Regions from separate parts of the Faecalimonas umbilicata genome, predicted to be linked through region 1. Evidence: a T-box and tRNA genes for the amino acid it is inferred to sense, from the RefSeq annotation. Region 1 holds a T-box; the other holds one or more tRNA genes.

Region 1 (8,847 bases):
ATGCTTAATCCTATGAAACACAGCACCCCGATAATTGCAGAATCAATGATCTTTCCAATGATAAATCCACCGAAGATCTCATTTGATTTTCTCGTAATATGTAATACCAGATTTGCCTTTTCTGGTTTGAGCACTGCATATACTACTTTCCGTGACTGCCCTGCAAATGTTTCTTTGCTAAACAATACATACACAGAAACAATGATTCCGATCACGATATTCATCAGTTCATTGACAACGCTGATGACTCCTTCAGTCAGACCGGAAATCCATATATTAATCTGTCTTAGGAGATCACTCCGAATCCAGTTTTCAAAAAACGCGGTTGTTTCTGTGAGCACATTTTTTGTGATCAGCGCAAGGGTAGAATCGTCAAATTCCATCTCACTTAACCGTTCCATCCATTCATTGAGCTGTTCCGGCACAGTGTAAACCATATTTCGAATACTTCGATATAACTCCGGCAAAATCATATTGCATAACGCAACAATCAATGCCCCGGCAAAAAGCAGTGCGGTAAAAATCCCCACACCTCTCGCAAACTTTTTCAATCTCTCCTCTTTTTTTATCTTTCCCTTTAACAGCTTCACAATAAAATTTTCTACCATCTTCATAAGTGGATTCAACAAATATGCCAAAACAAACCCATAGATGATTGGTTTCAAAATCTGAAAGATTTTTCCAAGAACGCCGGAAATATGACCAAATCTTAAAAATGCAAAATAAAACACAATGCTGGCTGCAACGACGAGGAATGCTGTCATCCCCCTGTTTAAATGTTGCTGCAATTTAGAAGTGGTTCTCTTTGTCAGCCGTGGTTGCTTATGATAAGGACTGTTATCTGTTCTCTCTTCCCGAGAATCCTGCTTTTTTTCCTGTTCTTCCATTTTCCCGCTCCTTTCCTTTTTTCATATGAAATCATTATACCCTCTGCCATACCACGCGTCAATACGCTCACACTACGAAAAGGCACCGCCAGATCTCTTGTATCTGACGATGCCTTTTCTTCCTGATTTTTCACTCTATTCGCAGACAGCACAGAACGTAGCACATTCTGTCTCCTGACAGTGGCATGCATTGCTTCCTTCCACACTGATCTTTCCGGCATGACATTTGCAGGATTCATTATACTGACAGTCTGTCGCCTTACAGTCGATCGTGCTTGTCGGAGAAGCAGTCCCCGTCACATTGGAATAACTGTCTCCTTTTCTTTCCTGAAAGCTGTCGCAGCAAGTCTCCTCTGAGCGCTTTGCTTTGTTTCCGCCTACTTCAATCTTATCCAGATTACATAAAAATTGCTGATTGTGTACACAAGTCTGTACGGTACATTTTAATTCTGGCATGTTGCTACCTCCTTGTTTGATTACTGTTCACAAACATAGTGTTTCCGCCAAAAACATTCCTATACTTCTTTTCTGATTTTTTTACAGACTTTGTGTCCTCTCGCAGATTTATTTTCCTTCTTCCAATTCTACTTTCCGAATTGTTCTGTTCTTAATCTCCTCTGTGATCTCCGCAATAAATGTATCCAGGCTTCTCTGTCCTTCATCTCCAAGGAAACGGCTTCTGACAGATACCACTCCTTCTTCTTGCTCTTTTGCTCCGACAACGAGCATGTACGGAATCTTATTCAGACGCGCATCACGGATCTTATATCCGATTTTTTCTGAACGTTCATCTACAGAGCAACGGATCTTTGCTTCTTTGAGTTTTGCTGCAACTTCATTTGCATACTCATGATATTTTTCGGAGATCGGAAGTACTTTTACCTGTTCCGGTGCAAGCCATGTCGGGAATGCTCCAGCAAAATGCTCGATCAGAATACCAATGAAACGTTCGATAGATCCAAATACCACACGGTGTACCATGATCGGTCTGTGTTTCTCACCATCTGCTGCAATATATTCCATCTCAAAACGAAGCGGAAGCTGGAAGTCTAACTGGATTGTTCCACACTGCCATGTTCTTCCAAGTGTATCTTCCAGATGGAAATCAATCTTCGGTCCGTAGAATGCCCCATCTCCTTCATTGATCACATATGGAAGCTGCAGCTCATCCAGTGCAGAGCGAAGCGCATCTGTTGCGATATCCCAGTCTTCCTGGCTTCCCATGCTGTCTTCTGGTTTTGTAGATAATTCTACATGGTATTTAAATCCGAACAGACTATATACTTCATCAATCAGTCTTGCAACCCCTTTGATCTCATCTTTGATCTGCTCTCTTGTCATGAATATATGTGCATCATCCTGTGTGAAGCTTCTAACTCTCATCAAACCGTGGAGTGCACCTGATTTTTCATGGCGGTGTACTGTTCCAAGTTCTCCCATACGGAGTGGAAGATCTCTGTAAGAGTGTGGTTCTGTCTTATAAACAAGGATTCCTCCTGGACAGTTCATTGGTTTGATTGCAAAATCTTCCTCATCGATCACTGTTGTATACATATTTTCTTTGTAATGTGCCCAATGTCCAGATGTCTCCCAAAGTTGTTTATTTAACATAATCGGTGTAGAAATCTCTACATAACCTGCACGTGTATGCACTTCTCTCCAGTAATCGATCAGTGTATTTTTTAAGATCATTCCCTTCGGAAGGAAAATAGGGAATCCCGGTCCTTCCTCCAAGATTGTAAACAGTCCCAGTTCTTTTCCTAATTTTCTGTGGTCGCGCTTCTTTGCTTCCTCAATTTTCGCAAGATACTCATCAAGATCTGCTTTTTTTGTAAAAGATGTTCCGTAAATTCTTGTGAGCATCTTATTTTTCTCGCTTCCTCTCCAATAAGCACCAGCGAGACTTGTCAGCTTAAATGCCTTGACAGATTTTGTGCTGAGTAAGTGTGGTCCTGCACAGAGATCTGTAAATTCTCCCTGCTTGTAGAAAGAAATCACTGCATCTTCCGGCAGATCTTCAATCAGCTCCACCTTATACGGCTCTTCTTTTTCTTTCATCAATGCAATCGCCTCTTCCCTCGGAAGTGTAAACTGCTCAATTTTCAGATCTTCTTTGACAATTTTCTTCATCTCTTTTTCGATTGTTTCCAGATCTTCTGTTGTAAACGGAACTTCTCTGTCAAAATCATAGTAGAAACCGTCATCAATTGCCGGTCCGATTGCAAGTTTTGTATCCGGAAACAGTCTTTTTACTGCCTGTGCAAGAATATGAGATGTTGTGTGGCGGAACGCATGTGCTCCCTCCTGACTTTGGAATGTATGAATTGTCAGTTCACAATCCTGGTCTATCTTTGTGCGAAGATCGATCACTTCCCCGTCCACTTCTCCTGCTGTCGCCATTCTTGCAAGCCCTTCACTGATATCTGCTGCAATCTCATATACAGACTTTGCTTCACTGTATTCTTTGACAGAACCATCTTTTAATGTAATTTTCATTGTTTTTTCTCCTTTTCTATTTTTATTGTTTTTGTTTCTCCTATTGATCGTGTTTTCCGTTCTTCTGCCAAACAGAAAAATCCCTTGCAGCACAGATCTTGATACTGCAAGGGACGAGTATTTACTCGCGGTTCCACCCTGATTGAACTGGCTTTTGCCAGAACCACTTTCTTGATGATAACGGAATCACCGGGCTGTTTTCAGCCACTCCGAGGTAGTTTTCAGATGCTTCTGTAATAAGAAGTTTCCAGCACAAGACTTCTCTCTCTGTAATCTTCCACATCCTACTCGTCTCATCTACGTATTCTCTCTATTCTTTTGTAAGATACATTCGCATCACTGCGAAAAATTCTCTCACCATATAGTTTAAAAATAAAATTGGATTACATCCTGCTGCAATTCCATACAATCTTGTATAGCCAATCTGTCTCCCAAGCAACAACGACCGATAAATATGAAAATTGTTGGATACAATTCCGATCCGGTCGTCCATACTGTCTACAAGCAGCGCACTGTATTTCAGGTTTTCATAAGTATTTCTCGACTTTTCCTCCAGAGAGATCTGTTCCTCAGCAATACCGTGTGAAACAAGATACTGTGCCATCGCAAACGCTTCTGTCACATCTTCTCCCTTCCCCTGACCACCAGATACGACCACTCGTGTCTCCGGATTCTCTTTCAAATATGCTACTCCTCTATCCAGCCGTCTCTTCAAAGAATTGGTAATCTTCTTTCCTCTCACCTGTGCGCCCAGCACAATGATCACGTCCAGCTTCTTAGGCGGCAGTGTAAGCATTGCAGAGCAGATGATCACCTGTACTGCAAAGAATACAAAATAGGCGATAAAATTCAATGTAAGCAATATGTACTGAAGCCATCTTGGGCTAAAATGTACAATTGCTGCCAATAGGAAATTGAACACCGCAAACACTATCCAGAACGCAGCAAATGTAGAATTCCATTTTCTTGTATAATAGCAGATAAAAAGATAATAGACAATCGCTAAAATTCCTATGACGATAAATCCTGTATGCATCTTCTCACCTCTTTACCCAAGCTGTTATTTTCCACAGCACTTTTTATACTTCTTACCACTTCCGCATGGACATGGATCATTTCTTCCGATCTTCTTCTCTCTGCGAATAGTACCGGATGCTTTTTGCTCTCTGTAAAGCTCCTTTTGTTTCTCTTTTGTGAAGATCTCGTCCCACTGTGGAAGTTCATATAACCAGTCTGCTTTTGCATCGACCATGTTCTTATATAATTTTTCTTTATCAAAGTTTAAGTTCACGATCGTATCTTCTTCCATTGTCTCGATCGGGTTTTCTACTTTCAGACTTTCATTGATTCCATCTAAGAATCCTACCATAGTAAATACTTCTACCTGATATTTCTCTGCAAGTTCCTTTACAGTTCCTCTGACTTCCTCATCTGGATTAGAGAGAAGCTGCTCATAGATTCCTCTCTCAATCTGAAAATATGTCGTCCAAAACTTCTGTAACTGTGTCTTATCCATCTCCTGCGAATACGCAGTAGCTCTCCATTGTTCTAATAAACTCATTTCTACCAATACTCCTTTGTATGTGATTTCGTACGTCCTATTATATACTATTTCTTTTCTCTTTTCAAACATTTTTCGATATTTGCCTGCTTTTCCTCTTACTTGTCAAATTCACAGAAAATACTTTCTTATGCTTATTTCTTTTCTTCATTTGCTTTTTCGTGTGTTTTCCTATATAATAGAGCAAATATCTTGTTTAGAAACGGAGTGTCCTACTATGAAAAAATTCAAACGGATCTTTGCATTGGCAGGTGTGATCTTGCTCTGTGCGCTCTATGCGAGCACACTGCTCTTCGCTTTCATTGATCGTTCTCAGTCTCTTGATCTCTTGAAGGCGTCTATTGCAGCTACAATCATACTCCCTGTATTTTTATATGCCGCAATGATCTTTCATCGTCTTTCAAAAAAAGATGATGACCACGATCAAGAAGAAAAATAAAAACCTACTATCTTATATATAAAGCTCTGCCAGCATCAGTGCAGAGCCTTTTTCTATCACGCTTTGCGGATTGTGCTTTCCTCTTTCTTCCTGTTCCCTGATCTGCTGACGTTTGCTCAAATATTCTTCGATTGAAATGACTTCCTGTGGATTCTGTCTTCGCTTTGTCAACATTTTACATACCTCCTTTTTGCTTCTTTTTCGTTTCTGACTACTTCTCTCTTATTCTTTCTGTCAACTTTATTATTCTATTCCACGCTCCCGGAAAATATGTCTTTTTTCATTGTTTTTCTCAAGTTTTCACTTGATAACTTTATTATAAATCGAAATTGTGACATCCCTATGACAGATCTCTAAACCCTTTCTAATCTAATTATTAAGATTTTCTAATGTATTTTCTAAGTTTTTCTGCATTTTCCTTGACATTTTTCCTGAGTATCCCTACACTAAATCTCATCAACAAAGCAAACATAAAATTTTAACAGAAAGGTTATGGTATCATGGAACAATTTATTTTGCCTGAAGGCTATCACTCTCCACTCACAATCCGGGAAACGGAAGTTGCGATCAAGGAAGTCAAAGATCATTTTGAGCGCGCGCTTGCCAAATCCTTACATCTCACCCGTGTTTCTGCTCCTCTTTTTGTAAAACCAGAAAGTGGTCTGAATGATAATCTCAACGGAACCGAACGTCCGGTTTCTTTTGGAATCCGGGAACAGAACGATGCTCCTGTGGAGATCGTACACTCTCTCGCCAAGTGGAAACGATATGCTTTGAAGCGCTATGATTTCCACTCCGGCGAGGGACTCTATACTGATATGAGTGCAATCCGCCGCGACGAAGACACCGACAACCTGCATTCTCTGTATGTAGACCAATGGGACTGGGAGAAGATCATCTCCAAAGAAGAACGGAACACAGAAACACTTCTCTACACAGTTCGGAAAGTCTATGCTGCCTTAAAAGAAACTGAGGAATTTATTTCCCGCAGATACAATTACATCGAACCGCTTCTCCCGGAAGACATTACTTTTATAACTGCTCAGGAACTAGAAGATCTATATCCCAAGCTTTCTCCAAAAGAACGAGAATACAAAATTGCAAGAGAGAAGAAAGCGGTCTTCCTTTCGCAGATTGGTAAGACTCTTGTCTCCGGGAAGCCGCACGATGGACGTGCTCCTGATTATGATGACTGGGAATTGAATGGTGATATTCTCGTGTATTACCCGGTGCTTGACGTAGCGCTGGAACTTTCCTCCATGGGGATCCGTGTTGACGAAGCCGCTTTAAAGCGGCAGCTGAAAATCGCCGGCTGCGAAGACCGTGCCGAACTGGATTTTCAAAAATCTCTTCTCAACGGAGAGCTTCCCTACACAGTCGGTGGAGGAATCGGTCAGTCTCGGATCTGCATGTTCTACCTCAGAAAAGCCCACATCGGTGAAGTGCAGTCTTCCATTTGGACCGAAGATACCCTTCGTTTGGCAGACGAACACCAGATTCAACTTCTCTAAAATGACTTCCCTGTAAAGCAACAAAACATGCCGGAATATTTTACCATTTCCTATTGGAAATCAGCTTTTTCCGGCATGTTTTTTTCTAAAATTCTATTCTAAGTTTGTATCATTGTTTTCCGATAAACATCCACGCCAGCCTTCTTAGCGGTAGATGATCTCATCTCTTCCCGGTCCGTTAGAAACCATCGTAATCGGATAACCGATCTTCTCCTCAATAAATTCGATATATCTACGACAGTTTTCTGGAAGATCTTCATAGCGTTTAATTCCCCGGATATCGCATTTCCATCCTGGAAGTGTCTCTAGAACCGGTTTTGCACGCTCCAGCAAATAGGTCGGCGGGAAGTCCGTTGTAATCTCCCCGTCAATGTCGTAGGCAACACATACTGGAATCTCATCGAGATATCCAAGTACATCTAAGACAGTAAATGCAACATCTGTTGTTCCCTGAAGTCTGCATCCATACTTGGAGGCAACCACGTCAAACCATCCCATACGTCTTGGACGTCCGGTCGTTGCACCAAATTCTCCTCCATCTCCGCCTCTTCTTCGAAGCTCATCTGCCTCTTCGCCAAAAATCTCACTGACAAATGCTCCTGCTCCAACAGCACTTGAATATGCCTTGCAGACAGTGATGATCTGCTTGATCTCATACGGTGGGATTCCTGCTCCGATCGCACCATATGCCGCAAGTGTTGAGGAAGAGGTAACCATTGGATAAATTCCATGATCTGGATCTTTCAGAGAACCTAACTGTCCTTCCAGAAGAATTTCTTTTCCTTCCTTGATCGCATTGTGCAGATACAGGGACACATCGCATACATATGGAGCAACCATCTTTTTATAGCTCTGCAATTCTTCGTAAAGATCTTCTGGACGAAGTGCCGGTTTCTTATATAAATGCTCTAAAATAACATTCTTCTGTTCACAGACACGAACAACTTTTTCTTTTAACAATTCATCGTCAAATAACTCACTAACCTGAAATCCGATCTTTGCATACTTGTCTGAGTAAAACGGAGCAATTCCTGATTTTGTAGAACCAAAGGATTTTCCACCCAATCGTTCCTCCTCATACTGGTCAAACAGGATGTGATAAGACATGACAATCTGTGCTCTGTCAGACACTAAGATCTTCGGCGCCGGAACTCCTCTGTCAATGATGGACTGAATCTCCCCAAAGAGCACAGGAATATTAAGTGCAACCCCATTTCCGATAATACTTGTCGTGTGATCATAAAAAACTCCTGACGGCAATGTGTGAAGTGCAAACTTTCCATAGTCATTGATGATCGTATGTCCCGCGTTTGCTCCGCCCTGAAAACGAACGATAATGTCCGCTTTCTCTCCAAGCATATCTGTGATCTTTCCTTTTCCTTCATCGCCCCAGTTTGCTCCTACTACTGCTTTTACCATGTCTTATCCTCCTAATCGATAAATGTCTTATTTTATCTTCTTATAAACATTTACAAGCTCTGCTTATTTACTACGCCAACGATTATACTATACTTTTTTCTTGATGTAAAATATTTTTTTGAAAACTTTTCAAAAACTTTTTAAAAAACCTTTATACAAAGTTTCATACAAAATCTGTTCACAATCTCCTACATCAATGGAGCAATCAGACGCAGCACTCTTCCTGCTACCGTCATCACTGTTCCTCTTGTCCGAAGATCCATCACACTTACTTTCTGACATTTTTTCAATGTCTCCTGAAAATCTTTTTCAATATTCCAGACAACCGGATTGTTGTAAATAAAGGTTCCACACTCAAAATGAAGATACAGACTCCGATAGTCCAGATTGATGGTGCCGACCGTCGCCGTGTCATCATCAGAAACAAAAACTTTTGCATGGACAAATCCGGGTGTGTACTCATAAATCTGTACTCCTGCCTCGATCAGCTCTTCATAGTATGTCTTTGCTACTGCAAATGCATACCACTTATCC
Region 2 (8,847 bases), 520 kb from region 1:
AGTGAATGAGATGTCCGTAAAACAACAGGAATTTTTAAAAGGCAGACAGAAGCACCGGACCATCGTCTCTGTCTTCCGGGTTCTGATCTTGCTTGTCTTTTTTATCCTCTGGGAGATTTCCTCTGCAACCGGACTGATCGACTCGTTTATCTTCAGCAGTCCTTCAAAAATTGTCCGCTGCTTCTGGAATATGGTGTGCGATCGAAGCATCTTCCTCCACGTTGGTGTCACCGTATATGAGACAATCGTAAGCTTCCTTCTTGTTATCTTCATTGCTCTGCTCTGTGCCGTTCTTCTCTGGTTCAGCCCGAAGCTTTCCGAGATTATGGAACCTTACCTTGTCGTGCTGAACAGCCTTCCAAAATCTGCACTGGCACCCCTTCTGATCGTATGGCTCGGCGCCACTCAAACAACGATCATTGTCTCTGGAATGTCTGTTGCAATCTTTGGAAGTATTTTAAGCCTATATACAAGCTTTCATACTGTCGATCAAGAGAAAATCAAACTCATCTATACGCTGCACGGTACTAGATTCCACGCTCTCACAAAAGTTGTAATCCCTCACTCCATTCCGGCAATCATCAGCAATATGAAGGTCAACATCGGCCTATGCCTCGTCGGAGTGATCATCGGAGAATTCCTTGCAGCACGAAACGGGCTTGGTTACTTGATCATTTACTCCAGCCAGGTCTTTAAGCTCGACTGGCTCCTGATGGCTATCGTCCTCCTTTGCATTCTCGCAATGTTCCTATATGCCTGCATCAACCTGCTTGAAAAGCTATACCTCGGAAAACGCCACTCTTGATCACTACTATTGCAAAGAGCCCCTTTTCAATACGAAAAAGAGGGAACCTCTCACCTTTCGAGAAAGTTCCCTCTTTTTTTCAAACATCATTGGATATTTTTGTTATTTCTCCATACTTCCCAATGCTTTTTTCTTCCATTTTCCACGTTTGTAAAAGTAAAATGTAATCAACGCACCCAGCACCCAAGAGCAAAGCAACGAAATGAAAACGCACTCAGACCGTCCATTTGGCAATTCTGGTGTTCTTGTGATCCAGGAAATTCCATAGGCAACCGGTACACGGATCAGCACTGTCGTCACAAGCGAGATCCACATCGGCGTCATCGTATCACCTGCCCCACGCATCACTCCGGACAAGCACTGAGTTGCCCCCATCGCAATATATCCAACCGCAAGAATACGCATCATCCGCATGCTGAGATCAACAAGCTCCTCAGTCTCTGTAAAAATTCCCATCAGATATTTCCCAAAGATCAAAATCAGCCCGGTAATAGTCGCCGATACTCCCATTGCAATCAGAGTTCCCTGCTTTGCTCCCCGGTTGATTCTATCATATTGTTTTGCTCCTGCATTCTGTCCGGCATAAGTCGTCATCGCTGTTCCAAAAGAAAAGTTTGGCATCATCGCAAACCCATCAACGCGCATAATGATTACATTTGCTGCAATGAACATCTCCCCGAAACTATTTGTCAATGACTGCACAATAATCATTGCCATTGAAAAAATTGCCTGTGTCAATCCAGAAGGAAGTCCCAGGCGGATAATCTGTGCCGTATGTTCTCTGCTCATTTTTAAGTGATGTTTTCTAAACTCAAAAATTTCCTTCATATGCATTAATTTCCATAAACAAAGCACCGCAGAGACAAACTGAGCGATCACTGTCGCGAGGGCAACCCCCGCTACTCCCATATCAAACACTGCAACAAATAAAAGATCCAGACCAATATTCAATACCGTTGCAACAAGCAGATAAACGAGTGCCGACACAGAATCTCCAAGACCCCTCAGCACACCACTTAATATATTATAATAAGCCATGCCTGCAATCCCGACCATCATAATGATCAGATAGGAAGTACACCAGTCGATAATGCTTGCCGGTGTGTGGAGCATTTCCAACATCGGTCGCACGACAAATGGAGAAACAATCATCAGAGCTATTGCAACAATCGCTGTCAGCGTCACACATCCTCCGATTGTAGATGATAATTCTTCCCTTTCTTTCGCCCCAAAATACTGGGCAACCATAATACTCACCCCAACTGAAATTCCAATAAACAGTACGATCAGCAAGTTCAAAATCGGGCTGGCACTTCCCACGGCTGCCAGAGCATTATCTCCGACATAGCGTCCCACAATAATACTATCCACCGTATTGTATAATTGCTGCGCAATATTTCCGATCAACATCGGAATCGTAAACAGGACAATCTTTTTCCATGGTGTTCCTTCTGTCATGTCTGTCGGTGTAAACAATTTTTTCCACATTTGTTTCATTTCCCTCACTCCCTCTTTCGTTTTGTTCTGTAATAAAAAAGCAGATATAGACTCTCACCTATATCTGCCTGCCATTCAGCTGAAAATCGGACTTGAACCGACGACCCCTTCATTACGAGTGAAGTGCTCTACCGACTGAGCTATTTCAGCACGATATGATATATTATATTTATTTTCTGCAAACTTACTTTTCTCTGCAAGTTGCTACGAACTATAGTATAATAAAAATTTTCTGAAAAGTCAAGTTTTTTTATTAAAAAACGGCAAAAAGTGGAAGAGATTGGGAACTTTTTGCCGCCTTTCTTATACTGCTTTTCTATTAGCTTTCTTTTTGAATATGAACATCCATTTGCGGATAAGGAATGTTGATCCCCTGTTCATCCATCGTCAGTTTGATTTCCTCCAACAATCTCCATCTGGTCGGCCAATAATCATCGGTTTTCACCCAGGACTTTGACCCGATCACAACAGAACTTTCTGCCAGTTCATCAACATACACTATGATTTCTTCATCTTTTAAAATACTCTCATCTTCAAGAAGAAGAGATTCGATCACTTCCTTTGCCTTCCGCAAATCTGACTCGTAGGAAATCCCTACTTTAATCTCCAAGCGCCTCTTCTCTTTTGCTGTCACATTTGTCAGACTATTATTAGACAGCGCACCGTTTGGAATAACGATCATCCGATTGTCAACCGTTGATAACTTTGTATAGAAAATTTGAATTTCCTTTACCGTTCCTTCATTTCCAGTTCCACTTTCAATAATATAATCTCCCACTACAAACGGTTTCAAAAGAAGGATCAAAACTCCTCCCGCAAAGTTTGAAAGACTTCCTTGGAGCGCCAGACCGATAGCAACACCTCCGGAAGCAAAGAGCGCTGCGATCGATGTCGTATCTACTCCGAAATTTGCCACAAGACTAAAGATCAGAATACAATAAAGCACCACTTTTAACATTGAATCTACAAACTGCTCTACCCCTTTATCTACGTTTGCCCGATTTAAAGATGCTCTGACTAATTTCTGTACCCACCGGATCAGCTTTCTTCCGATAAAAAAGCAGATCAATGACAACACTACTTTCAGACCAAAATTAATGATGTTCGGAATCTGAGAATTGACATATTCGACCAACCGGTTTACATCTTTTGCTGCTTCTTCTACATTTTCTGCTGCTGTTTCCATATCCATAGATGACCTCCTCTTTCGCGCTGTAAATTTAGTTTATCTTCCACTGTTTATTCTAACATAAGAAATGCCCCAAGGTTTCCTCTCTTCCCCTGTGATGCCCGATGCGAAAACAGGAGTTCACTGTTGCAGCAAGTACAGATATTTGTCACTGCAATCTGCTCCTTCGGGATTCCTGCCTCCTGCAGCACAATGCGATTTGCCTCCCAGAGATTTAACTGGTATTTGCCGTTTTCTTTTTCATAAAATAATTTTTCCCAGTATTTCTCATCATAGTTTTCCCGAAACTGCTCAACAACATCTTTGCTGACCTCATAGCAATCCTGACAAATCGACGGTCCGACTGCCGCGACAACATCCTTTGGATCTGTTCCATACAGTTCTGTCATTTTCTCCACCGTCACTTTTCCGATCTTTCCAACCGTGCCCCTCCATCCAGAATGGCTGAGCCCAATCGCTTTTTTTACCGGATCCACGAAAAAAAGCGGCACACAGTCTGCATAAAAAGTAGCAAGGCAAAGTCCGGGCTCATTTGTCACAAGCCCATCCACATCCTTAAGCCCTCCCGCGCATCCCGTAATACATGCCTGCGGAAATAAAAATCCTTTTCCTGCATCGTCTTTTGTTACTTTCCGAACATTCGTTGTATGTGTCTGCGCAGAAAAGACATACTGCTCTGGCGAAATCTCAAGCACTTCTGCCATCCGGTAAAAATTCTCCCGCACTGCTTCCGGATCATCTCCCCGGGAAAAACTTAAGTTCATCGAGGCATAGATTCCCTCACTGACTCCTCCAAGTCTTGTAGAAAATGCGTGTCTCACACACTTCGTATGTTCTAAAAGCGGGTAGGACAGATAGGTTACGCCCGCTTTTTCTTTTACTTCCAATACATTTCTTTCGTCTGTTTTCTTCCAACGATTCTCCAATGCTCTCTCCTCCCTTTATTTTTCGTCAAACATCTGTGCACCATATTTATCCTGGTTCTCAAAATGCATCCCGGATCAGGCAGATCTCCCGTCCTAAAATACTAATCACATCGAAGCGACAGGGCATTTCTGCTATCCCATACTCCTGCAAGTATGCTGCCGCACATTTGTAGATTGTTTGCTGCTTCTTGACTCCGACTGCCTCTGCCGGTTCTCCTTTTCTCGTATCCGAGCGATACTTAACCTCACAGAATACAAGCATCTCTCCGTCTTTCGCAATTAGGTCAATCTCCCCGTATCTGCACCGATAATTACAGGAAAGTATCTGAAAGCCACATGCTTCCAGATACTCTGCTGCCATTTTCTCATACTCCCTTCCGATCTGTCGCTGATTCCCCATAAAATGCTTTCCTCTCTTTAGATGAAATTGTGGATAAAACTACGACGATGGATCGGTGTCGGTCCATATTTTTTCAATGCTGCGATATGCTCTGACGAGCCATACCCTTTGTTCGATGCAAATCCATATCCAGGAAGTACCTCCTCATATTCTGTCATCAGCCGGTCTCTTGTCACCTTCGCCACAATGCTTGCCGCGGCAATCGAAACACTTTTGGCATCTCCTTTGATAATCGGCACCTGGACAATATGCGGAGGAACCATCGGAATTGTAACTGCATCATTTAGAAGGACATTCGGCTCCACACAAAGCTTCCCTACAGCCTCCCGCATTGCCTCATACGTTGCCTGAAGAATATTGATCTCGTCAATCCGTGCAGGACTTACAATTCCAATCCCAACAGCTACTGCTTCCTGCATGATCACCTCATAGAGTTCTTCCCTGCGTTTCTCCGTCAATTTTTTGGAATCATTGAGATAAAGAATCTGGCTGTCTTTTGGAAGGATTACAGCCCCTGCCACGACCGGACCTGCAAGCGGACCTCTTCCAACTTCATCGATCCCGCAGATAAATGCTGCATCCCGGTATTTGTTCTCATAAGATTTCATCGCCTCAATGCGGGCAATCTCCGCCGCAAGCCTTTCTTCCTGCTTTTTGTATTTTGCGATCAGAGCAGTCACACCTGCCCTCGAATCATCTGCATACTGTTCATACAGTACCTTTCTTTCACAATCATCTGCCTGAGAAAATTCCTGCTGTATTTCCCGAATGCTCTTACTCATGTTTTATCACTCCAAACTCTGAAAATGGCCAGATCCGTACCCACGCTCTTCCAACAAGATCTTCTCTCTTTAAAATACCAACTCTAGAATCTCTGCTGTCCATGCTGTGGTTCCGGTTGTCACCCAGTACAAAATATTCATCTTCTCCAAGTGTCACTGGCACTTCGGCGATCCCTGCATCCTGCATCACTTCTGTTCCATACTCCTCACCGAGTATCTGTCCGTCAATGTAGACTTCCCCATCGATAATCTGTATGGTTTCCCCCGGCATTCCGATAATCCGCTTAATATAGTATGTATTTTCCTGATACTGATACGGAAAGACAATAATGTCATACCGCTCCGGATCCCGGAACCGGTAAGAGATTTTGTCCACAATGAGATTGTCACCATCACTCAAGGTCGTTTCCATCGAGGAACCGGTAACACGCGTACGCTGTCCAACAAATGTAATCACAAGATACGTCAGACCAAAAATAATCAGTATATATACCAGCCAGCCAAGAAGTTCCTTAAAAATATTTTTTTCTTCTGCTAAATACTTTTCTTCATCGCTTTTCATTTCTTACCGCCTTCTTCCTTCCGCTTTTTCTACTCATAGTCTTCCGGAAATTCCAGCGTGATCCTTCCAAGCTTTCCACTCCGGAAGTCGTCGATCAGCAGGATTGCGGCCTTATTTGTGTCAAGTTCATTTCCTTTCACAAGACAATGTCTGCTTTCTGCAATTCTTCTCAGGCACTCATAGGAGTCTTCACTGATCTCTACGCTATATTTTTCTTCCAGAACGCCCGGATATTTCTCTGTCAGAAAAGTGATCATCTCCATCGCAAGTTCTTCTGTATTTAAAATCTCATCCTTGATCGAACCGATAAACGCGAGCCGAAGTCCCACTGTCTGATCTTCAAATTTCGGCCAGAGAATTCCCGGTGTATCGAGAAGTTCTACGTTTTTATTAAGACGGATCCACTGTTTTCCTTTTGTGACGCCTGGCTTATTTCCAGTCTTCGCGCATGCTTTGCCTGCAAGAGCATTGATAAATGTCGACTTTCCGACATTTGGAATCCCGACAACCATTGCCCGCACCGGACGATTTAAGATACCGCGCTTTCTGTCACGCTCAATTTTTTCTTTACATGCCTCCTGAATTACGCCTTGGATCGACTTGATTCCGCCTCCTCTTTTCGAGTTTACTTTTACAACTGAAAATCCTTTTTCCTTAAAGTATTCTGCCCAGGCATCATTCTGTTTTTCTTCCGCAAGGTCTGACTTATTCAAAAGAATCAGCCTCGCCTTATTTTTTCCAAGCTCATCAATGTCTGGATTCCGGCTGCTCACCGGAATTCTGGCATCAACCAATTCGATCACAAGATCGATCAATTTTATATTTTCCTGCATCATACGTTTTGCTTTCGTCATATGACCCGGATACCATTGAAAATGCATCTCTTTTACCTCTATCTTTCTATCAGTCTTTTATCAATCCAAAATGTTGTGTCGGCAACATGACAAACCATGCTTTCCCTTCTATCTCAGAGCGTTTCACTGTACCGATATCCGCCTCTCTGCTATCTTCACTCGCCGCCCGGTTATCTCCAAGTACAAAATACTCATCGCCTCCAAGCACCAGCTCTTCCCCGGCAATTCCGGCATCTCTAATCTCTGTTGTCTGGAAATCCTCTTTTAACTTCTCTCTATTAATATAAACAGCATTGTCCTTCAATTGAATCGTTTCTCCAGGAAGTCCTACAATGCGCTTGATCGAAGCATGGGCATTTTCATTCCCATTTGGCCGGAACACAATAATATCATTCCGCTTCGGTGTGCTTGTGTCATAAATCAGTCGGTTGACAAGCACAATGTCCCCATTATGCAGCACCGGATTCATCGAATCGCCAATATTACTGACCCGCTGTCCCCAGTACCATACAAGCACAAAGGCGATGATACATACAATCGCGATCTGCATACTCCATACCAGACCATTGCGGATTTTCTTTATATATTCTCTCTTCCTGCTTCTTCTGATTCCGTATCTTTTCATTCGCACCTCTGTGTCTGTCTTTCTTGATGATAGAACAAAAGGGACAACATACATTCCGTACTTTGTCCCTTCCTCTTGTTACTATTTTACTAATTCTTTTACTTTTGCTTTCTTACCAACGCGGTCTCTTAAGTAGTTCAGTTTCGCTCTTCTTACTTTACCTCTGCGAACAACTTCTACTCTCTCTACGTTTGGTGAGTGTAATGGCCAAGTTTTCTCAACACCGATTCCGTTAGAGTTCTTTCTAACTGTAAATGTTGCTCTTGTGCTTCCACCCTGTTTCTTCAGAACTGTTCCTTCAAAAACCTGGATTCTTTCACGGTTACCTTCTTTAATTTTTGCGTATACTTTTACAGTATCACCTACGTTAAATTCAGGTACTTCTGCCTTTAACTGCTCAGCTTCAATTTTCTTAATAATATCGTTCATCTTGTGTGACCTCCTTATTATTTGGACGTTCCTAATACATGATTTGTATCAGAGGACCATCTCTTTACTTCACAACACGTTACATTTTATCATGCTCTATTATATTTTGCAAGTTTTTTTTCTCTTTTTCTGTAAGTTCTGCCTTATCCAGCAAATCCGGTCTTCGTTGCCATGTTCTCAAAATCGACTGTTCTCTTCTCCACTTTTCCACGTTGGCATGATGTCCGGATAGAAGGATCGGCGGCACTTGCTTGTCATGCCAGATTTCTGGTCTTGTATAATGCGGATATTCCAACAGATTATCCTGAAAACTCTCAAATTCTGCCGAAGTATCATTGTGCAGAACTCCCGGGATCAGACGGGATACCGCATCAACAATTACCATAGCTGGAAGTTCTCCTCCGGTCAGTACATAGTCTCCGATGGAGACATAATCTGTCACGATTTCTTCCAACACTCGCTCGTCAATTCCTTCATAATGACCGCACAAGAGGATCAGATCTTCTTCTTTCGCAAACTCCTCTGCCATACTCTGGGAGAAAGTCCCCCCCTGCGGTGAAAGATATACGACACGTGTACGCCCTTCTTTTCCAGTGCGTTCTTGGATAGAATCTTCCACCGCGCGGTATGCGCCGTACACCGGCTCTGCCTGCATCAGCATACCCGCTCCGCCTCCATATGGATAATCATCCACCCGATTATGTTTATTATTCGCATAATCCCGGATATTAACAGCCTCTACCGAAAGCAGATTATTTGCCATTGCTCTTCCAGTAAT

The links. A T-box is a leader RNA that pairs with one kind of tRNA and senses whether it is charged. The one in region 1 lies ahead of thrS (threonine--tRNA ligase), so its partner is inferred to be a tRNA-Thr.
Region 2: it encodes a tRNA-Thr, which carries the amino acid that the T-box ahead of thrS (threonine--tRNA ligase) is inferred to sense. The anticodon was not compared.

What each region holds. Positions count from the first base shown of each region.
Region 1 is NZ_AP031411.1:1,268,923-1,277,769, reverse strand. It holds gene ACGG81_RS06110 (AI-2E family transporter) at 1-887, opposite strand, end outside; gene ACGG81_RS06105 (DUF1540 domain-containing protein) at 1,023-1,343, opposite strand; gene thrS (threonine--tRNA ligase) at 1,452-3,383, opposite strand; T-box leader at 3,490-3,692, opposite strand; gene ACGG81_RS06095 (YdcF family protein) at 3,694-4,419, opposite strand; gene ACGG81_RS06090 (SEC-C metal-binding domain-containing protein) at 4,444-4,944, opposite strand; gene ACGG81_RS06085 (hypothetical protein) at 5,162-5,383, shown strand; gene ACGG81_RS06080 (hypothetical protein) at 5,396-5,557, opposite strand; gene asnA (aspartate--ammonia ligase) at 5,884-6,894, shown strand; gene ACGG81_RS06070 (adenylosuccinate synthase) at 7,039-8,313, opposite strand; gene cls (cardiolipin synthase) at 8,502-8,847, opposite strand, start outside.
Region 2 is NZ_AP031411.1:1,786,908-1,795,754, forward strand. It holds gene ACGG81_RS08480 (ABC transporter ATP-binding protein) at 1-9, shown strand, start outside; gene ACGG81_RS08485 (ABC transporter permease) at 1-805, shown strand, start outside; gene ACGG81_RS08490 (MATE family efflux transporter) at 908-2,302, opposite strand; tRNA gene ACGG81_RS08495 (tRNA-Thr) at 2,380-2,452, opposite strand; gene ACGG81_RS08500 (mechanosensitive ion channel family protein) at 2,622-3,494, opposite strand; gene pgeF (peptidoglycan editing factor PgeF) at 3,542-4,417, opposite strand; gene ACGG81_RS08510 (YraN family protein) at 4,476-4,817, opposite strand; gene ACGG81_RS08515 (ribonuclease HII) at 4,835-5,599, opposite strand; gene lepB (signal peptidase I) at 5,592-6,161, opposite strand; gene ylqF (ribosome biogenesis GTPase YlqF) at 6,191-7,042, opposite strand; gene lepB (signal peptidase I) at 7,065-7,694, opposite strand; gene rplS (50S ribosomal protein L19) at 7,722-8,069, opposite strand; gene trmD (tRNA (guanosine(37)-N1)-methyltransferase TrmD) at 8,149-8,847, opposite strand, start outside.